DNA from 3 places in the Pseudomonas sp. Pme6b genome. Region 1 is predicted to be linked to each of the others. Evidence: predicted binding sites of a transcription regulator. Region 1 holds the regulator's gene; each other region holds the start of a gene.

Region 1 (7,243 bases):
CACTGCGCGACAGCTCAGGCAGGTTCTGACCATTGACCCACACCTGCCCTTCGCTTGGACGCAACTGAGCCCCCATCAAGCGCAGCAAGGTAGTCTTGCCACAACCGGACGGCCCCATGATCCCGGTGACCTTGCCCCGCGGAATACGAATATCAACGTTATTGAAAATGCTGCGCGTACCGCGTTTGAAAGACACACCTTTCAACTCGACCGCATAGGCGTCATCAGGACTCATCTAAACTCCTTGCGATACAGCCTCCGCCCTCAGCCGTCGGTTCTTGGAGGCCGACCAGCTGTCCAGGCGCGCCGAACAGGCCGCGAACTATACCACCGCCGCCACCCGCCCCCAAGAAGAGAACCGAGCGGTTCAGGTAATCGTTGAATTATTCTGTACCACAATGTTATGGCATCAGGCGTGGATACAGACCCTCAAGTGCGTAGGAAATTCGTTTAAAAACAACACAACGACGATCAGACGTGAGGGAATCGTTCATTACCGCTATAATCGCCGCCTTTCAGCAGGCTGACCCTTTCCAGACATGAACCAATCCAGTGACCTGATCCAATCGGCGCAACGCACCATTCGCCTTGAGATAGAAGCCATACAAGGCTTGCTTGAACGTCTTGACGGCGATTTCGTGCGCGCGTGCGAAATGATCCTCGCCAGCAAGGGCCGAGTTGTTGTGGTCGGCATGGGCAAGTCCGGACACATCGGCAACAAGATTGCCGCCACACTGGCGAGCACGGGCACTACCTCTTTTTTCGTGCATCCAGCTGAAGCCAGTCATGGCGACATGGGCATGATCACCCGCGATGACATTATCCTGGCCCTGTCGAACTCCGGCAGCACCCACGAGATCGTGACCCTGCTGCCACTGATCAAGCGTCTGGGCATAAAGATGATCAGCCTGACCGGCGACCCCGAGTCCATTCTGGCCAAGGCTGCCGACATCAATCTCAACGCTCATGTCGTGCACGAGGCCTGCCCGCTCAATCTGGCACCGACCTCTTCGACCACCGCCGCACTGGTCATGGGCGACGCGCTGGCCGTGGCGCTGCTGGACGCACGGGGTTTCACCGCTGAAGACTTTGCATTCTCCCATCCGGGTGGCGCGCTGGGCCGTCGCCTGTTGCTCAAGGTCGAGAATGTCATGCACTCCGGCGACGCACTGCCCAGCGTTCAACGCGGCACGCTGCTCAGGGATGCGCTGCTGGAAATGACCCGCAAGGGCCTGGGCATGACCGCGATTGTCGAAGCTGACGGCACACTGGCCGGTATCTTCACCGACGGCGATTTGCGCAGAACGCTGGACCGCCCCGTCGATATTCGCCAGACCATCATTGATGAAGTCATGACCCTTCACGGCAAGACGGCCCATGCAGAAATGCTGGCCGCCGAAGCGCTGAAAATCATGGAGGACAACAAAATCAGTGCGCTTGTTGTCGTAGACCAGTACGACCGGCCGGTTGGCGCGTTCAACTTGCAGGATCTTTTGCGCGCAGGCGTCATGTAATGGAAACCGAAACGATGACCCAGGACCTCATGCAACGCGGCAAGGCTATCAAGCTGGCCGTTTTCGACGTCGATGGCGTACTGACCGACGGCCGCCTTTACTTCATGGAAGATGGCCGCGAGATCAAGACATTCAACACTCTCGACGGCCAAGGCATAAAAATGCTGATAGCCTCAGGCGTCACAACAGCCATTATCAGCGGCCGCAAGACTGCGATAGTCGAGCGCCGGGCAAAGAGCCTGGGCATTGAACACCTGTTTCAGGGACGTGAAGACAAGTTGGTAGTACTGGACAAACTGCTCGCAGAACTCCAGCTTGGTTACGAACAAGTCGCCTATCTGGGTGATGATCTGCCAGACTTGCCAGTCATCAGGCGCGTCGGTCTGGGCATGGCGGTTGCCAATGCCGCGAGTTTTGTACGCGAGCATGCACATGGAATAACCAGAGCGCGGGGCGGCGAAGGTGCGGCACGCGAATTCTGCGAACTGATTCTGAGTGCGCAAGGCAACCTTGAAGCGGCTCACTCCGTCTATTTATAGAAGCCATTATGTTCACTAAAAAAATTCGCAAGTTCCTGCTGCTCGGGGTACTGGCGCTGCTGCTGGCAGCGGTCGGTTACTGGAACATCAGCCCGGAAAGTTTTATGGATCAGCCGGTGTCGACCGTTGACGACACGGTCATCGACTACTATGCGATCAATGCCCACAGCGTGCAGTACCTGCCCGATGGCACGCTTCAGTACGACATGACCTCCGACAAGGTCGAGCACGTGAAAGCCACTGACGTGACCCTGTTGACCACGCCCGACCTGCACATGTACCGCGGTGGCGAGTTTCCATGGCACGTACAGAGCAAGAAAGGCGAAGTTTCGTCCGGCGGCGACCAGGTCGAGCTGATCGATTCCGTTCGTGTCGAGCGTACCGATGAAAAACAACGTACGACTATTATCACTACCAGTCGAATGACCGTATTCCCTCAGAAGCAATATGCGCAGACCGAGCAAGACGTTAGAATCGACGGCGCCGGCGGTGTGACTACGGCCAAGGGAATGAAAGCATATTTGAAAGACAGCAGGATGGACCTGCTGTCCAACGTAAGAGGACAGTATGAGGCTCGTTAAAACTCTTCCTTTATTGCTCGGCCTGGGCGCAGCACTGGGAAGCGCGAGCGCCTGGTCCCTGCCAACCGACCGCGATCAGCCGATCCACATCCAGTCTGACGATGCTCAGCTCGATGACAAGAAAGGCGTAGCAACCTACAAGGGCAACGTCATCATCACCCAGGGCTCGATGAAGATCACCGGTAACACTGTGACGATCACGCGTAATGCCCAGGGCGAAGTGGATGTGTTCACCTCTGTCGGCAATCTGGCCTATTACGAGCAGAAGCCTGCCGTAGACAAACCGATTGTGCAGGCCTATGCCGTCACTATTCAGTACTACGCCGGGCAGGACCGTATCGTCCTCATCGACAAGGCCAAGGTCATCAATGATGGCAATACTTCCGAAGGCGAGAAAATCGTTTATGACACGGTCAGACAGGTCGTCAGCGCCGGTCGGGCCAATGGCGGTGCCAAGGTGACCACACCACGTCCGCGTATCGACATGGTCATCCAGCCGAAAAAGAAAACCGACCAACCTCAGAAGGCCCAGTAAATGGCGACGCTCAAAGCCCAGCATCTGGCTAAAAGCTACAAAAGCCGGCAGGTCGTGCGCGATGTGAGCATTTCCATCGACAGCGGCCAGATCGTCGGCCTGCTGGGCCCCAACGGTGCCGGCAAGACCACCTGCTTCTACATGATCGTAGGTCTGGTCCAGGCTGATCAGGGTCGCGTGCTGATTGACGATCTGGATGTCAGCCATCAACCCATGCACGGTCGCGCCCGAGCCGGCATCGGCTACCTGCCGCAGGAAGCCTCGATTTTCCGCAAGCTTTCAGTGTCCGACAACATCATGGCGATTCTCGAGACCCGCAAGGAACTCGATGCCGGAGCACGCCGCAAGGAGCTCGAAAGCCTCTTGCAGGAGTTTCACATCACCCACATTCGCGACAACCTGGGCATGAGCCTGTCGGGCGGCGAGCGCCGCCGCGTGGAAATTGCCCGCGCCCTGGCCACTGCGCCGAAATTCATCCTGCTGGATGAACCTTTCGCAGGCGTAGACCCTATTTCGGTAGGTGATATCAAGCAGATCATTCACCACCTCAAGGCCAAGGGTATCGGCGTACTGATCACCGACCACAACGTCCGTGAAACGCTGGACATCTGCGAAACTGCCTACATCGTCAACGATGGACAGCTGATCGCAGAAGGCGATTCCGAGACCATTCTGGCGAATCAACTGGTGAAAGAGGTCTACCTCGGCCACGAATTCCGCCTTTAATCGACTGCCCTTTGCGCTTAGCGGCCGATTGATGCCAGTGCAGTGTGTTGACAATATTTTATTTGTCATACCACTCTAGGCAAAGGTACAGGTTTCAGGCATATAATTTGCTTAAGTTGGCGCTCCGGCGCCTGTAGTAGATGGCGCATGAGCGCCGGCGAATAAGGTGTTTAGCCCCTGCCATGAAACCATCGCTAGTCTTGAGAATGGGCCAGCAGCTGACGATGACACCGCAGCTGCAACAGGCAATCCGCTTACTCCAGCTTTCCACACTGGACCTCCAGCAGGAGATCCAGGAGGCGCTGGAATCGAACCCCATGCTGGAACGGCAGGAAGAAGGCGACGACTTCGACAACTCCGACCCGCTTGCCGACAACATCGAACAAAAGCCCAACCCCGACGTTCAGGAACCGACCTACCAGGAATCCGCGCCTACCGTGGATAACCTTGAAGACGGCGAATGGAACGAGCGCATTCCCAACGAACTGCCCGTCGATACCGCATGGGAAGACATCTACCAGACCAGCGCCAGCAGCCTGCCAAGCAACGATGATGACGAGTGGGACTTCACCACACGCACATCTGCAGGCGAAAGCCTGCAAAGCCACCTGCTGTGGCAATTGAACGTCGCCCCGATGTCCGACAAGGACCGCCTGGTGGCGGTTACGCTGATCGACTGCATCAACAACCAGGGCTATCTGGACGAAACCCTCGAGGAGATTCTCGAGTCTTTCGATCCCGAGCTGGACATCGAACTCGACGAAATCGAAGCCGTACTGCACCGCATCCAGCAGTTTGAGCCGGCAGGCATCGGCGCCCGAAACCTGAGCGAATGCCTGCTCCTGCAGCTTCGCCAGTTGCCAGCCAAAACACCTTGGCTGATGGAAGCGCAACGGTTGGTCACCGACTACATCGACCTGCTGGGAAGTCGCGATTACGGCCAGTTGATGCGGCGCATGAAGCTCAAGGAAGACGAGCTGCGCCAGGTCATCGAGCTGGTCCAGAGCCTCAACCCGCGCCCTGGCTCACAAATCGAATCCACAGAAGCCGAGTACGTCATTCCCGATGTAATCGTGCGCAAGGACAACGAGCGCTGGCTGGTCGAGCTCAATCAGGAGTCCGTACCGCGCCTGCGCGTCAATCCGCAATACGCAGGTTTTGTACGCCGGGCCGATACCAGCGCAGACAACACCTTCATGCGCAATCAGTTGCAAGAGGCGCGCTGGTTCATCAAGAGCCTGCAAAGCCGCAACGAGACACTGATGAAGGTCGCCACCCAGATCGTCGAACATCAGCGCGGCTTTCTTGAGTACGGCGACGAGGCGATGAAGCCGCTTGTCCTGCACGACATTGCCGAGGCAGTGGGCATGCATGAATCGACCATCTCGCGCGTGACCACCCAGAAGTTCATGCACACGCCACGCGGCATTTACGAGCTGAAATACTTCTTCTCGAGCCATGTGAGCACTTCCGAGGGCGGTGAATGCTCGTCCACGGCAATTCGCGCAATCATCAAAAAACTGGTTGCGGCGGAAAATCAGAAAAAGCCGTTGAGTGATAGCAAGATCGCTGGTTTACTGGAGGCACAAGGCATTCAAGTAGCCCGTCGCACAGTCGCCAAGTACCGCGAGTCACTCGGGATAGCGCCTTCCAGTGAGCGTAAGCGGCTGATGTGATGCAGGCCCAGCCACAGCGTCCCAGAGACAGGCGCCATGCCTGCCTCTTTATGCACTGGCAAAGGAGAAAGCTGTATGCAAGTCAACATCAGTGGACACCAACTGGAAGTGACCAAACCCCTTCGTGAATACGTTGAGCTCAAGCTCAAAAAGCTCGAGGGGCATTTTGACAAGATTACCAACGTGCAGGTCACGATGACGGTCGAAAAGCTCAAGCAGAAGATCGAAGCCACGTTGCACATCCATGGTGGAGAGGTCGTTGCCAATGCTGAACATGACGACATGTATGCTGCCATCGACCTGCTCACTGACAAGCTAGACCGACAATTGCTCAAGCATAAGGAAAAGCAGCAAAGCATCCTCAAAGGTGCGGCCGCTCGCTAACGCCCATTTAAATGATCCGAATCGAAAATATCCTGACCCCCGGCCGCTCCCTTGTGAACGTGCCGGGTGGCAGTAAAAAGCGTGTACTCGAAGAAATTGCCAACCTGATCGGTCGTGAAGTACCGGGCATGGTTCCGGACACAGTATTCGCAAGTCTTGTTGCCCGCGAAAAACTGGGTTCAACCGGTTTCGGCAACGGTATTGCCATCCCTCATTGCCGCCTTGCTGACTGCAGCGAGCCTGTCAGTGCAGTCATTCACCTCGCTACCCCCGTGGATTTCGACGCCATCGATGGCGCGCCGGTTGACCTGCTGTTTGTATTGCTGGTCCCGCAAGCCGCTACTGATGAGCACCTGGAGTTATTGCGCCAGATCGCCAGCATGCTTGATGACAAAGATGTGCGTAAGCGCCTGCGCAGTGCCAAAAGTGCCGAAGCGCTTTATCAAGTGGTGCTGGACGTGCAGAACGGAAACTGAACATGCGCATGATCATCGTCAGCGGCCGTTCCGGCTCGGGTAAAAGTACAGCCCTCGACGTGCTGGAAGACAACGGTTTTTACTGTGTCGACAACCTGCCTGCCGGACTGCTGCCGGAACTGGCCGAGCGAGCGCTGATCAATACTGAACTGGCCGAGCCCTTGCTGGCGGTGTCCATCGATGCGCGAAACCTGCCCAGTCACCTGACCCGCTTTCCGCAAATGCTGGATGAAGTCCGCTCACGCAACATCCAGTGCGACGTGCTTTACCTTGATGCGGATGAAGCAACCCTTCTCAAACGCTTCTCGGAAACCAGGCGTCGTCATCCTTTGAGCACGGCAGATCGTTCGCTTGCCGAGGCGATACGCGACGAGACAACGCTGCTGGGCCCGATCATCGATCTGGCCGACCTGAAAATCAACACCACCCACCTGAACCTCTATCAGTTGCGCGACGCACTCAAGCTTCGCCTGCTGAACAAGCCCGAGCCAGGCACTGCGTTTCTGATCGAATCCTTTGGTTTCAAGCGTGGCATGCCCGTCGACGCAGATCTGGTATTCGATGTGCGCTGCCTGCCCAACCCGTACTGGAAGCCTGAACTGCGCGACCATTCCGGGCTTGAACAACCGGTTATCGACTACCTGTCGGTGCAACCCGATGTTGAAGAGATGTTTCAGGACATCTTCGCTTATCTGAACAAATGGTTGCCCCGGTTTGCAGCCAGCAACCGTTCTTACGTTACCATTGCCATTGGCTGCACCGGCGGACATCACCGCTCCGTCTACCTGACCGAACGGCTCGGCCAGGTCTTG
Region 2 (7,243 bases), 870 kb from region 1:
GCCTTGCCGCAGTACGTACTGCAGGCTGTGAGCAAGGCCAGCAACGACTGATCAATAGATCTGACGTTAGCGGCCGGGTCAGCCTTAACGCCGCCTGAGAGGCGTTGAAGCGCGCAACTGGCGACAGAAATTTCACACTTTCTGTCCCAGAATTGCGCGCGAAGCTGAACAGGCACGCGTATTCATGGGCCGCCCCGGCCCCTGGTGACCCGCAATCAAGTAATATCTGCGCCCTGTCGTACGCCGCCCGCCCTTGGTGAAGGGCGGTGCTGCACCCTGAACCTACCCCTGAATCCACCGGATCCTGACAACCATGGCTAAAACGGACGCCCAGATTCATCGGCAAGCCCGCCTGCTGAACCCGACTGTCAAATCGCATCTGGCTTACATCCTGCTCAGCGGTTTCGCTTTGATGGTGATGTACACGCTGTTGCGTATCGGTCTGCTGGTCTACAACCGCGAGATGATTGGCGACACGCCAGCCTCGACATTCCTTGAAGCACTGTTTAACGGCACGCGCTTCGACCTGCGCCTCACCATGTATCTGCTCATTCCGCTGGTGCTGTCGCTGTTCAGCGCCCGGGCCATGGCTGCACGCGGGTTTTTCCGGTTCTGGCTGACCCTGGTCGGCAGCATCACGCTGTTCTTCGGCTTGATGGAAATGGACTTCTACCGTGAGTTTCACCAGCGCCTGAACGGTCTGGTGTTTCAATATGTCAAGGAAGACCCCAAGACTGTCCTGAGCATGCTCTGGTATGGCTTTCCGGTGGTTCGCTACCTGCTCGCCTGGGCAATCGTGACTTGGCTGTTGAGCCTGGTATTCAAGGGCATCGACCGCCTGACGCGGCCACGCCTCGTAACGACGAAGGGCACCCAGACGGTCAGTACAGTTGCGCCGTGGTACATGCGTGTTGGCGTTTTCGTGCTGGTATTGCTGGTTATGGTGGTGTGCATCCGTGGCACCCTGCGCCAAGGCCCACCGCTGCGTTGGGGTGACGCTTACACTACCGACTCCAACTTCGCCAACCAGCTGGGCCTGAACGGCACACTGACCCTGATTACGGCGGCCAAGAGCCGTATGTCCGAAGATCGCGACAACATCTGGAAAGCCACGCTGCCACAGGCCGAGGCGCAGCAGACGGTGCGCGACATGCTGCTGACCTCGCATGACAAGCTGGTAGAACCTGATATTGCCGCTGTGCGTCGCGACTTCACACCGCCAGTAGAGAACACGTTGCCGATCCGCAACGTGGTCGTGATCCTGATGGAAAGCTTCGCCGGTCACTCGGTAGGGGCGCTGGGCAACGATGCCAACATCACGCCGTATTTCGACAAGCTGTCGAAAGAGGGGCTGTTGTTCGACCACTTCTTCTCCAACGGCACCCACACCCATCAGGGCATGTTCGCCACCATGGCGTGCTTCCCGAACCTGCCGGGTTTTGAGTACCTGATGCAGACGCCAGAGGGCAGCCATAAGCTGTCGGGCCTTCCGCAATTGCTGAGCGCGGGTCGCAACTACGATGACGTCTATGTCTATAACGGCAACTTCGCCTGGGACAACCAGTCGGGTTTCTTCAGCAACCAGGGCATGACCAACTTTGTCGGTCGCGAGGACTTCGTCAATCCGGTGTTCTCCGATCCGACCTGGGGCGTTTCCGACCAGGACATGTTCGACCGTGGCGCCCAGGAACTCAAAGCCCGTCAGGACGGCAAGCCGTTCTATGCGCTGCTGCAGACCCTGTCCAACCACACGCCGTATGCGTTGCCGGACCCGCTGCCGGTCGAGCGCGTGACCGGGCACGGCTCGCTGGATGAGCATTTGACCGCCATGCGTTATGCCGACTGGGCGCTGGGCCAGTTCTTCGAGAAGGCCAAAAAAGAGCCTTACTACAAGAACACCCTGTTCGTGGTGCTGGGCGACCACGGTTTCGGCAATGACAAGCAGTTGACTGAAATGGACCTGGGGCGTTTCAACGTGCCATTGCTACTGATCGGGCCTGGTGTACAAGAGAAATTCGGCCAGCGCAGCAGCATTGTCGGCACGCAGGTTGACGTCGTGCCAACCATCATGGGCCGTCTGGGTGGTCTGAACCGCAACCAGTGCTGGGGCCGCGATCTGCTGAACCTGCCGGAAGGCGACAAGGGTTTTGGCGTGATCAAGCCGTCGGGCAGTGAGCAGGTGGTCGCGATCATCAGCGGCAACCGCATTCTGATCGAGCCGACAGAAATGCCGGCCAAGCTGTTGACCTACACGCTCGGTGCCAAGCCGTCTGCCGAAGAAGTGCCTGATGCACCTGACACTCAGGAGCTCAAGCGCAAGCTGGAAAGCTTCCTGCAGACCGCCACCAAGAGCCTTCTGGACAACACGGCCGGTGTCGAGGCCAGCAAGAACCGTAACTGACCATGACTGACTTGTCCGGGTAACCGGCAAGTCGGATCAGCAGTACACAAAAGGCCCTCGGCATCCATTGCGAGGGCCTTTTGTTTTGCCCGTCATCGCGGGCTGTCCGGCGTAATTCGTTGGAACGAATGCGTGGGCCAAAAGGTCCTTATCACATAAGCCAGAGTGCCTGGCTTCGTTCTGGAGGCATTGATGAAACAGTGGGCCATTTCGTATCTGGACAAGGATGGTGTGCAGCAACTCCGTGAGGCTGGTTTTGACGAGCGTCCCAGTGAGGAGGAGGCCGCGCGTTTCCTGCGCAAGGACCTGTATCCAGTCACCGATGAGCTGGATCTCAATGATCTTGACGGGCGCACCGACGAGCCTACGGTTAAAACGCTTAAAGACCATAACAGTGTGCGGATCATTTCCATTACAGAAGTTGCCTGACCTGCGGTGATTCAAAAAGCTTTTCGTGGCAACCACTTGGCATCCTGCCCACGATGGGTCTACTCTGCAGATGAGGCTGTTCAAACGGCCTCTGACATCTCGATACCCGACCTGTGCCAAGCCTGGTCTGGTCAGCTACATGCTTGATTCCCCACGCCGGATTATCTGTCGTGCGGCGGCCCCCGATGATTCGGCGGTCGCTCTGGAAGAGTTGAAACTCTATCTATCGTTGCATAGGAGGACGTTTCATGAGCACAGCCTATCAAGAGGACATCAGCAGTAACGTACTGCGCCGCATGAAAGAAGGCGGTTTTGATTTTGCGCGAATCTATCCCATCGAGTTTTACGCCATCTTCCCGGATGAGGAGCGGGCACGGCAGGCTGCAGAGCAATTTCGCGGTGAATCCCTCAATACCCAGGTAAACGTACGTGATGACGGTAACTGGCACTTGCAGTTGAGCAAAGTGATGTATGCCACTTATGACGGTATCGGTGATTTCGAGCAGGACTTTCAGATGGTGATTTCGCCCATGGACGGTGAGGTTGAAGGTTGGGGTGTTACTCAGGAGATCAGAAGACTGCACGCTTGATGGCTTTTGATTGTCAGGCAACACATTACCGGCTGATTCGGGATACGTTCTGGATCGGCCGGTTCTGTTTTTGCTTCGCGCTCATAAACAGTGGTCAAAAAAAAGCCACTCAAATGAGTGGCGCAAAGGGAAGTCTGTTTAAAATCCGCACGCGTTCTTCGCCTGCTGGACAAAATAACGGTTAGCGCAAAAACGGCGTTTGGTGCCCTGTTTGCTCGGTTGCTGTGGAGTGTGGCGAACTAATGTTGTTGGCGGAAATCAACTCTGACTATGCTGATCATAGATTTCACGGTTGAATGACGCTTCCGAATGAAGCGCGAAATAATCGGCTTGGGCGTTTAGTGCACAGGAATGGTGCGTAGAACGTCGAGTGTTTACCTAACCTTTTGAAATCAAAGCGTTTATGCCGGTGGCACGGGCTTTGCGATGGTCTTGGTGTCCATGGTGACAAGGAGTACGGCATGATCCGCACCTTTTATGACGAGATGTACGATGCGGGCGGCGTAGTCCGTCCGCACTATCGGGAGTTCGCCCGCTGGCTGGGTGATACGCCTCCCGAGCTTTTGGCTCAACGCAGGCGCGAAGCCGATCTGCTGTTTCACCGTGCCGGGATCACGTTCACACTCTATGGTGATGAGCAGGGCACCGAGCGGCTTATCCCCTTCGATACCATCCCGCGCAGCATTCCCGCCAGCGAATGGCGTGTAGTCGAGCGTGGCTGTATCCAGCGCGTCAAGGCGCTGAACATGTTTCTGGCGGATCTTTATCACGACCAGCGGATTATCAAGGCCGGAATCATTCCTGCCGAACAGGTGCTGGCCAACGAGCAATATCAGTTGGCGATGCAGGGCCTGAACCTGCACCGCGATTTGTATTCGCACATTTCCGGCGTCGATCTGGTGCGCGACGGTGATGGCACGTATTACGTGCTGGAGGACAACCTGCGAACCCCGAGCGGCGTGAGCTACATGCTCGAAGACCGCAAGATGATGATGCGTTTGTTCCCCGAGCTGTTCTCGGCCCAGCGCATTGCACCGATCGATCACTATCCGAATCTGTTGCTCGACACGCTCAAGAGTTCCAGCCATCTGGACAACCCGAGTGTCGTGGTACTGACGCCCGGGCGTTTCAACAGCGCCTTTTTCGAGCATGCGTTTCTGGCTCGCGAGATGGGGGTCGAGCTGGTTGAAGGTGCCGATCTGTTTGTCCGCGACGACCGCGTGTTCATGCGTACCACCGACGGTCCCAAGGCTGTCGATGTTATCTACCGTCGGCTTGACGATGCATTCCTTGATCCGCTGGCGTTCAACCCTGATTCCATGCTGGGCGTTCCAGGACTTCTGGCCGCGTATCGTTCCGGCAATGTGGTTCTGGCCAATGCCATTGGTACCGGCGTTGCTGATGACAAGTCGGTTTACCCCTACGTCACCGACATGATTCGTTTCTATCTGGACGAAGAGCCAATTCTCAAGAACGTGCCGACCTGGCAGTGCCGCAAGCCGGAAGAGCTGTCACATGTGCTGGCCAACCTGGGCGATCTGGTCGTCAAGGAAACCCAGGGCTCCGGGGGCTACGGCATGCTGGTCGGCCCTGCAGCGACCGCCGCCGAGATCGAAGCCTTCCGGGCACGCCTCAAGGCCAAGCCGCATGCGTACATCGCCCAACCCACCTTGTGCCTGTCGACCTGTCCGACCTTCGTCGAAAATGGCATAGCCCCGCGACATATCGATCTGCGCCCCTTTGTTCTGTCCGGTCGCGAAACCCGCGTCGTACCTGGCGGGCTTACCCGAGTGGCCTTGCGTGAAGGCTCACTGGTGGTCAATTCGTCACAGGGTGGCGGAACCAAAGACACCTGGGTGGTCGAGGATTAAGGATGCCTGCCAATGTTAAGTAGAACTGCCTCTGATCTTTTCTGGATGTCGCGTTACCTGGAGCGAGAGGAGAACCTCGCCCGAATGCTGGACGTGAGCTATTCACTGTCGTTGATGCCTCAGGACGGGCGGGGCGACGGGCTGGATGAAATAGCCATGCCGTTGCTGATTACCGGAACGCTGGAAACCTACATCGAGCGTCATGGTGAACTGCATGCCGAGCGCATGCTGCATTTCTTCGCGCTGGACGCGACCAACCCGGCCAGCATCTACAGCTGCCTGGGCGCCGCAAGGGCCAGTGCGCATGCCGTGCGCGGGCGTATCACTGCCGACATGTGGGAGAACATCAACTCCACCTGGCTGGAAATTCGCGGCATTGCTCAACAGGGTTTGACCCGTTACGGCATGAGTCGCTTTTGCGAGTGGGTCAAGGAGCGTTCGCACCTGTTCCGTGGTGCGACCTACGGCACAATCATGCGTAACGATGCGTTCCGTTTCATTCGTCTGGGAACGTTCATCGAGCGCGCTGACAACACCATGCGCATGCTCGACGCCCGCTATGAGATGCTCGAACTGCGTGGGCCACAGGCCAACGCCGCGGCGGACAACTCGGCTGCCGGGTACTACCAGTGGAGCGCCTTGTTGCGCGCACTGTCCTCGTTCGAGGCTTACACTGAAGTCTATCGGGATGCGCCAGGCGCGCGTCAGGTTGCCGAACTGTTGCTGCTGCGTGCCGACATTCCGCGCTCGTTGCGCGCCTGTCTGGAAGAAATGGACGTCATTCTGGCCAGTCTGCCCGGCGTCAATGGCCGACCTGCGCAGCGCATGGCCGCCGAGATGGATGCAAGATTGCGCTACACCAGTATCGACGAGATTCTGGATGAGGGCCTGCATGAGTGGTTGAACGAATTCATTCCAATGCTGGCCCAACTGGGTGATGCCATTCACACTTCGTACCTGGAGGCTGCATGAGACTTTCGATAAGCCATGAGACCACCTATCACTACGATGACCAGGTGCGCTCGAGTATCCAGTATCTGCGCCTGACGCCTCACGACAGTGAGCGCCAGCAAGTGCTTAGCTGGCAATTGACGTTGCCGCGCCCTGTGCGCGCGCAGATTGATCCTTTCGGCAATATCCTGCATGTCCTGAGCCTGGAAGAGCCGCACGAGGCGATCATCATCGGCGCGCGCGGGCAGGTGGAAATCGACGAAACCCGTGAGGCCGAGCACGAAAGCCAGTCAGCGTTGCCTTTTTTGCGCGTTACCCGGCTGACCGAGCCTGACGAAGCGATTCGCAGTTTCGCAGCCAGGGAATGTCGCAAGCGCGCTGACCGTAGCGCATTGATCGACCTGATGCAGGCGCTCAACCAGCACATGACTTACACGCAGGGTGCGACCGAAGTCGACACCAGTGCCGCCCAAGCCTTCGCCGGACGCTCGGGGGTCTGTCAGGACCATACCCACGCCTTCCTGGCCTGCGCCCGCAGTCTTGGGGTGCCGGCACGTTATGTGTCCGGTTATCTGTGCAGCGAAGACAGCGAACATTTGTCCAGTCACGCCTGGGCCGAAGCCTGGATAGACGACGCCTGGTACAGCTTCGATGTCACTAACCAGCTGGCCATTCCCGAACGTCATTTGAAGCTGGCGGTAGGGCTGGACTATCTGGATGCTTGTCCGGTGCGCGGCATGCGCCGGGGTGGCGGGTCTGAACAGATGCACGCCAAGGTCGTGGTTTCACCCATGACCGGTACGCCAAAAGTGAAAACCCGTGTGCAGGTCCAGGCGCAGCATCAGTAGCGCGTAAGCACTGACCTGCGCATCACTGAAATGGCCGGAATTCAAACTCCGGCCATTGCTTATTCGGCAGGGTCGTCGGTGGTGCTGTAGAGCGCGTTGTGCAGCTCTTCGTAATTACCGCCATTGATGACGCTGAAATAGCCCGCTGCCCTG
Region 3 (7,243 bases), 2.7 Mb from region 1:
CAAAAAAGCCGTTGCCCTGAATACGCATGTCGAGCGGATTACCCGACGTGGTCATGCTTTCGCCCTGATTGAAGTTTTGCTGCATTGAAGCAAGACGTACGCCATCACCTACAGCATTGCGACCACTGCCCAACTGGCTGGCTGAATACAGCGCCGAGAACTGCGCACGCGACGACTTGAACCCGATAGTGCCGGAGTTGGCAATATTGTTACCGGCCACCTCCAGCCTTTTATTCGCGGCATGAATGCCGCTGATCGCGGTATTGAACGACATGAAAACTCCTTTACCCCAAAGGGCAACTCATAGAGGAGTTTTGATTCTCACATCATCGCGCGTAGGAGATTTCCAAGTACATTGACTGAACTTTCTGCAAGTTTAATTAAACTCGAGCGTGCATCACCTTGTAAAAAACAACCAAAAAAAAGCCCCTTCGAAAAGGGGCTTTATTTAACGCTCTACACTATCAAGTCATCTGAATAGTGGTTTGCATGATGGTGCTTTGAGTGGAGATAGTTTTGGCGTTCGCCTGGTAGTTGCTCTGCGCCTTGATCAGGTTGACCAGCTCCATGGTCAGATCGACGTTGGACTCTTCCAGCGCCTGACCAGTGATGTAGCCGAGGGTGCCCGATTGCGGCGTGCCGCTGACCGGTACGCCCGAAGCGAAGGTTTCACGCCAGTTGGTGCCACCTGCCTGCGCCAGGCCTTGCACGTTGGCAAAGTTGGTCAGCGAGGTCTGCCCGATCACTTGGGATTTGCCGTTGGTGTAGGTCGCGAACAGGTTGCCGGTTGCATCAACGCTCATCGCACTGAGCTGGCCAGTGGCGTAACCGTCCTGGTCCTGAGTGATCAGGCCCGACACCGACGCGGTCTGGGTAATACCGGCCATGTTCAGTTTGATGGAGGCACCCGTAGCACCGTTCGCGCCCCAGCTGGCGGTCGTGCCGGTGCCGGATTGCACACCTGGTACCCAGTTGGCGACAGTAAAGGTGCCATCAGTGTTGAACTTGATGTTCGCACTGTCGGTCGGTACGGTGCCCGGCGCTGCGACGACCAGATTACCCGAGGAGTCGAATGTCAGGTCGTTCTTGTCGGCCGTAGTAGTGGTCGGGTCGGAAATGCTGCGACCGTCCATCAGCGAGTACATGGACCAGGTGTTGGTGCCGGTCTTGACGAAATACTGATCCAGCGTATGCGCGTTACCCTGAGTGTCATAGGTCGGCGTGCTGTACTTCATGTTGTACGACTTGGTGTCAGTCGCGTCGAACGTAGTGAGCGACGGCAAGGCAGTGGTCGAATTCAGGTTGGCAACGTTGGTAATGGCGGTGGTTGCCTTGGGCTGAAGGTTGGACGAATCCACCCGCAGGTCGCTCAATGCACCGGTTACCACACTGCCGTTGGCATCAACGTTGTAACCCTGCAACTTCATACCGCCGCTGTTGACGACGTAGCCTTCCTTGTCGGTGTGGAATGCACCGGCACGGGTGTACAGCTTCTCGCCGTTATTGCTGAGCATGAAGAAACCGTTGCCGTTGATGGCAAGGTCGAGGCTGTTGGCAGTACCGGTAGTCAGGTTGCCCTGCGAGAACTGCTGGGAAACCGCTGCGGTTGTTACGCCACTGCCCACATTGGTCTGGCCGGAAGTGCCGCGAATCGATTGAGCGTATTGATCGGCAAACTCCGCGCGCGACGATTTGAAGCCAGTGGTCGCAACGTTGGCAATGTTGTTGCCGGTAACGTCGAGACTTTTGTTTGCAGCATAGAGCCCACTAAGGCCGATATTGAAAGACATGTTTCACTCCTGCGCCTGGTAGGCTCTACAATCCGATGGTTTGAACTTTGGACAGGGCAACACTGCCGCTGGCCAGATTGAGCATTGTTTCTGCACCATTCACACCCAACGTGACGCTGTTGACCGTGGCAGGCAGGTAAGTCGAAAGCTGTGTGTTCTTGCCGTCAACCGAGCCTTCAGCCTTGAAGGTGTAGTTGCCCGACGCAAGCGCTGTACCGTCGCTGTCCGTACCGTCCCAGGAAAAGCTGGTGGTGCCGACTTTCTGCGCGCCCAGCTCGACGGTGTCGACCAGATTCGATTGCGAATCGTAAACCTTGATACTTGTCGCCGTAGTGGCGCTCGGAATAACGATCGAACCGGTCATACCCTTGGTGGTATCCACGGTGGTGGAGCTCGAATCGATGATCACCGAGCGACCTACCAGCGACGATGCCTGCAACGCCTGGGACGACTTGTAACTGGTTGCAATCGTGTCAACCGTCGACGTCAGGTTCTGCATGCTTTCAAGGCTGCTGAACTGTGCCAGCTGGGCCACGAACTGCGTGTTGTCCTGTGGGTCCAGCGGGTTCTGGTTCTTCATCTGCGTCACGAGCAGCTGCAGGAACGCGTCCTTGCCCAGCGTACCGGTGGAATTCGTCGCGGTCGGCGTCGGATTCTGCAGTGTGTTCAAGAACGTCGATGAGACGCTGCTTGCTGTGGTGTTATCGGCCATAACGTTCGCCTTCTATCACTGACCGAGGGTCAGAACCTTCTGCATCATGGATTTAGCGGTGTTCATGATTTCGGCGTTGGTCTGGAAAGACCGGCTGGCAGAAATCATGTCGGCCATTTCTTCCACGACATTGACGTTGGGGTAGTAGACATACCCGTCCTTGTCAGCGGAAGGATGATTGGGCTCGTAACGTGCTTCCAGGTTCGAGCTGTCTTCGATGATGCCGTTGACCTGAACGCCCTGCCCGGCTTCGCCCTGATCCTGGAACAGCGAACCGCCTGTGGACTGCTGACCCTGCATCACGGTGGCAAACACCGGGTGACGGGCGCGGTAGGTCTGGTCCATGCTCGAAGACACGGTCTCGGCGTTGGCGATGTTACTGGCCGTAGTGTTCAGACGCGTGGTCTGGGCACTCATGGCGCTACCGGCAATGTTGAACACATTGGCTAGTGACATGAATTATTCTCCGCGAAGGGCTGCAACCAGCCCCTTGAACTTGCTGTTGAGCAATGTGAAGCTGGCCTGAAAGCCCATGGCGTTCTCGGTGTAGCTGGCCTGCTCGACCTGGGAATCGACGGTGTTCTGGTCCAGCGAAGGCTGCGACGGGGTGCGATACAGCAGCGTCCCGTCATCATTGCCCATGCCTTCGGCTTCGATATGGCGGCTGTTGGTCTTGTTCAGCGCGAAATGACCGTTCTGCACCTTGTCGTTTTCGGCAGCCAGCACCGACGAGAAGTCCAGATCGCGAGCCTTGAAGTTCGGGGTATCGGCGTTGGAGATGTTGTTGGCCAACACCTCTGCACGCTGAGCCCGGAAGTTCAGAGCCTTTTCATGTATGCCTAGCGCTTTATCGAAGCTGATGCTCATTTCGGGAAACCTTTGCCGGTTGACCTGATTCTGTTGTTACTGACAAAGCAATCGGCGTGCCATGTTGCAAAAGCCAATGATTGCGGGGGCCGCAGGCGGCGGCGAGGCGGCAATGCCAGAAAAGCGGCAAGGCATTTCCGCTGTGGGAGGAGAAAGCGGCAAGCGGGGTGCCGTTTTTTTGCCAGTGTCGACTTGCCGCCTGACAATGGCGGCACTTCATCATTGCCTCATTCGGACGCCCAATAAAAAAGAGACCCGAAGGTCTCTTTGACGACTGAATCAGAGGCCAAGCTCACTTAACCCAGGGTGGTCATCAGGTCGCCGCCCCAATGGCCAATGGTATTTGCGCTCGGACTCGGCGATCGGCAAATCGTTGATGCAGGCAAAGCGCCGCTGCATGAGGCCGTTTGCAGCGAACTCCCAGTTTTCGTTGCCACACGAACGGAACCAGTTGCCAGAGTCGTCATGCCATTCATAGGCATAGCGCACGGCTATGCGGTTATCGGTAAATGCCCAGAGCTCCTTGATCAGCCGGTAGTCCAGTTCCTTGCGCCACTTGCGTTCCAGAAAGGCCTGAGCCTCTGCGCGGCCATTGATGAACTCACTGCGGTTACGCCAGTAGGTGTCTTCGGTGTAGGCCAGCGCAACTTTCGCCGCATCGCGAGAGTTCCAGCCATCCTCGGCGCCACGGACTTTCTGGACAGCCGTCTCCAGGGTAAAGGGTGGAAATGGCGGTCTTCCTTTATCACTCATCTCAGCGTCCTCAGAACGGTTTATAGGGCAGAAATTTTCCATCAAGGGTGATCACGGCTCGCTCGCCCCCTTCCGGATCTTCGACTTTCTTGATGTCGAGCTTGAAGTTGATTGCGCTGATGATGCCGTCGCCGAACTGCTCATGCACCAATGCCTTCAGCGTTGTGCCGTAGACCTGAACCATTTCGTGGAAGCGATAGATCGTCGGGTCACTGGAGACGTCTTCGACATTGCCGCGCAACGGGATGGTTTGCAGTTCGGCGACCGCGTCCCTGTCCAGCCCGAGACGCTCGGCGACTACCTCGGCCACCGCTTCCGGCAATGGGTGCTGACCGAGCAATGCAGCCGTGACATACACCACGCTCAACCCCGTACCTTCTGCAAGCCCTGCCCACGTCAGGTTCTTTGCGGTCTTGGCCTGCAGCACACGTTCAGTCAGATTCTGGCGCGGTGCTCTGGAAATGTTGCTGTGCGGCATAGGTAACCCTCCGGAATGAATTCATATCAATCACAGCATCGGCAACTATCACCATAAGATCCAAGACTGATTTATGATCATCGCCATAATCCTGCCTTATGGTGATGCCGTGCTGTTACGCCATATACGTTATTTGCTGGCAGTCTCCGACCATGGCAATTTCACCCGGGCGGCCGAGGCCCTGCATGTCTCGCAACCGGCGTTGTCGCAACAGATCAGGCAGCTGGAAAGCAGCCTGGGTGTGCAACTGTTCGACCGCACCCGCCGCAGCGTCGTGCCGACCGATGCCGGCCGCGTGTATCTGGACCACGCGCGTCGTTGCCTGCTTGAGCTGGAGGCCGGGAAGCGTGCGCTCAACGATGTCAGCGATCTGTCACGCGGACAATTGCGCCTAGGTGTCACGCCAACCTTCAGTGAATACCTGATAGCGCCGCTGATCGACCGCTTCAGCGCGCTGTACCCCGGAGTGGCGATAATCCTCACAGAGCTGCCTCTGGAGCAGATTACCGAGGCATTGATCAATGACGCGCTCGATCTGGCCATTGGTTTTGCCGGCAGTCATGCTGTCGAGATAGACAGCCAGCCTCTGTTCGATGAACAACTGTGCCTGGTCATGGCAAAACCTGCCCCCGATAAGCAGACCGCGCTGACACTTGAGGACCTGCAAACGCTTCGCTTTGCCTTGCTCGCCCCCGGATTCGCCACTCGCCAGCTGCTGGATGCCTGGTGCCAGACGCAGAATTTCAAGCCTGCGGTCAACCTGGAGGCGAACTCGATCGCCATTTTGCTCAAGGTTGTTGCCCAGGGGCGTATGGCAACCATTCTTCCCGATGCCATCGTTCGCGAGCAGCCCGGGTTGCGCGAAGTTCAGACGACCCCTGCCCTTCCTGGGCGGACGGTTGCGCTGCTGCGGCGTAAAAACGGCTACCAGAGCGCCGCCGCCAACGCTTTTGCCAAACTGGTGAGTAACAGTACGCAAACATGAACCGATGGGCAGACGATCGAAGCTGTTTTCAGCCGCGCACAAAAAAAGAGACCCGAAGGTCTCTTTTTTCATCGCAGGCAACTGACAGACCGTCACTTGGCCTTATAGATGATCCCGGGGCTGCACTGAACCATCTGATAGTGATCCGGCAAACCATTGAGCGCTTCGGAAGCCCCCAGAAATAGGTAGCCGCCTGGCTTGAGCGTACCGTGGATGCGCAGCAGGATGTCCTTCTTCACTTCAGCGGAGAAGTAGATCAATACGTTGCGGCAGAACACGATGTCGAACTTGCCCAGCGAGGCGTAGCTGTCGAGCAGGTTGAACGAGCGGAACTCCACACGGCTCTTGATCGGCGTCTTGACGACCCAGCGACCTGGACTTTTTATATCAAAGAAACGCTGCAGACGATCCGGCGACAAGCCGCGGCCGATAGCCAGACTGTCGTACTCGCCGGTCTTGCAGTTGTTGAGCATTGCGCCAGACAGATCGGTGGCAACAATCTGCACGCCCGATTTGAGCTGGCCCTGATTGGCGCGCTCGAACTCATCAATCGACATCGACAGCGAGTACGGTTCCTGGCCCGATGAACAGGCCGCCGACCAGATGCGCAGTCGCTGACCAGGGCTGGCCTTGATCTGCTCGGGCAGCACTTTGTTCTTCAGCACTTCGAACGGATAGGTGTCGCGAAACCACAGGGTTTCGTTGGTGGTCATCGCATCGACAACCTGTTCGCGCAACCCGCTGCGCGGCTGGGTCTGGATGCGCTGAACCAACTCGCCAAGCGACTTGATGCTTTGCTGCTCCATCAGTTTGTTGAGGCGGCTGGACACCAGATACTGCTTGTTTTCCCCAAGCAAGATGCCACAGGCTTTTTCCAGAAATACCCGGAACTGATCAAAATCCAAATTACCCGTAGACAAGGTGCCGCCTCTCAAATCATGTGAATCACCGGGGACGGCGCCCCCGGCTGGTTATTCTGCTGCCTTGATCCGCGCAACAACCCTGGCCGCAAGATCATCAGGCCGGAATTTCGCGAGAAAATCATCAGCGCCGACTTTCTTGACCATCGCCTGGTTGAATACCCCGGACAGAGAGGTATGCAAGGTGATGTGCATCTTCTGCATACGCGGGTCATTACGTATCGCAGCTGTAAGGGTATAGCCATCCATCTCCGGCATTTCAATGTCGGAGATCATCATCAGGAACTCTTCTTCCGGTTTTTTACCCTCTTCGACCATTTTGCGCAGGTAATCCAGCGCTTGACGGCCATCGTTAAGGGCAACCACCTCCACACCGACGGTTTCCAGGCAGCGGCTGACCTGCTTGCGGGCCACCGACGAGTCATCGACCGTCAGCACACGCAGCGAAATCGCCTTGTGCTGAACCTCGGCATCGATCACACCGACCGACACTTCTTCGGAAATAGGTGCGACTTCGGCAAGAATCTTCTCGACGTCGATAATTTCCACCAACTGATTATCAACCCGGGTAACTGCGGTCAGGTAATGATCGCGCCCGGTACCTTTGGGTGGTGGATGAATCTCTTCCCAGTTCATGTTGACGATGCGTTCTACAGAATGCACCAGAAAACCCTGAACCTTGGTGTTGTACTCGGTAATGATGACGAAGGAGTTGACCAGCGAAATCATGCCTGTGGA

Evidence for each region. Region 1 encodes sigma-54, which starts transcription at its own class of promoters, with help from an activator protein. Its sites were predicted from a motif close to ANTGGCATNNANNTTGCTNT; they were not measured.
Region 2: AC4ANE_RS10340 (circularly permuted type 2 ATP-grasp protein) is a predicted target of sigma-54. The motif match lies at 3,829-3,848, and genes of this name have one in related genera.
Region 3: flgB (flagellar basal body rod protein FlgB) is a predicted target of sigma-54. The motif match lies at 3,414-3,433, and genes of this name have one in related genera.

Annotation. Positions count from the first base shown of each region.
Region 1 is NZ_CM176704.1:1,399,481-1,406,723, reverse strand. Features, by position in the region: gene AC4ANE_RS06365 (ATP-binding cassette domain-containing protein) at 1-235, opposite strand, end outside; gene AC4ANE_RS06360 (KpsF/GutQ family sugar-phosphate isomerase) at 540-1,514, shown strand; gene AC4ANE_RS06355 (KdsC family phosphatase) at 1,514-2,053, shown strand; gene lptC (LPS export ABC transporter periplasmic protein LptC) at 2,062-2,634, shown strand; gene lptA (lipopolysaccharide transport periplasmic protein LptA) at 2,621-3,169, shown strand; gene lptB (LPS export ABC transporter ATP-binding protein) at 3,170-3,895, shown strand; gene AC4ANE_RS06335 (RNA polymerase factor sigma-54) at 4,078-5,571, shown strand; gene hpf (ribosome hibernation-promoting factor, HPF/YfiA family) at 5,647-5,955, shown strand; gene ptsN (PTS IIA-like nitrogen regulatory protein PtsN) at 5,967-6,431, shown strand; gene rapZ (RNase adapter RapZ) at 6,434-7,243, shown strand, end outside.
Region 2 is NZ_CM176704.1:2,267,908-2,275,150, forward strand. Features, by position in the region: gene speE (polyamine aminopropyltransferase) at 1-51, shown strand, start outside; gene AC4ANE_RS10325 (LTA synthase family protein) at 314-2,401, shown strand; gene AC4ANE_RS10330 (hypothetical protein) at 2,594-2,830, shown strand; gene AC4ANE_RS10335 (ribonuclease E inhibitor RraB) at 3,079-3,420, shown strand; gene AC4ANE_RS10340 (circularly permuted type 2 ATP-grasp protein) at 3,882-5,291, shown strand; gene AC4ANE_RS10345 (alpha-E domain-containing protein) at 5,304-6,263, shown strand; gene AC4ANE_RS10350 (transglutaminase family protein) at 6,260-7,090, shown strand; gene AC4ANE_RS10355 (rhodanese-like domain-containing protein) at 7,150-7,243, opposite strand, start outside.
Region 3 is NZ_CM176704.1:4,083,735-4,090,977, forward strand. Features, by position in the region: gene AC4ANE_RS18450 (flagellar hook protein FlgE) at 1-274, opposite strand, end outside; gene flgE (flagellar hook protein FlgE) at 465-1,790, opposite strand; gene flgD (flagellar hook assembly protein FlgD) at 1,816-2,502, opposite strand; gene flgC (flagellar basal body rod protein FlgC) at 2,518-2,958, opposite strand; gene flgB (flagellar basal body rod protein FlgB) at 2,962-3,369, opposite strand; gene AC4ANE_RS18475 (nuclear transport factor 2 family protein) at 3,649-4,122, opposite strand; gene cynS (cyanase) at 4,133-4,600, opposite strand; gene cynR (transcriptional regulator CynR) at 4,674-5,585, shown strand; gene cheR (protein-glutamate O-methyltransferase CheR) at 5,678-6,505, opposite strand; gene AC4ANE_RS18495 (chemotaxis protein CheV) at 6,557-7,243, opposite strand, start outside.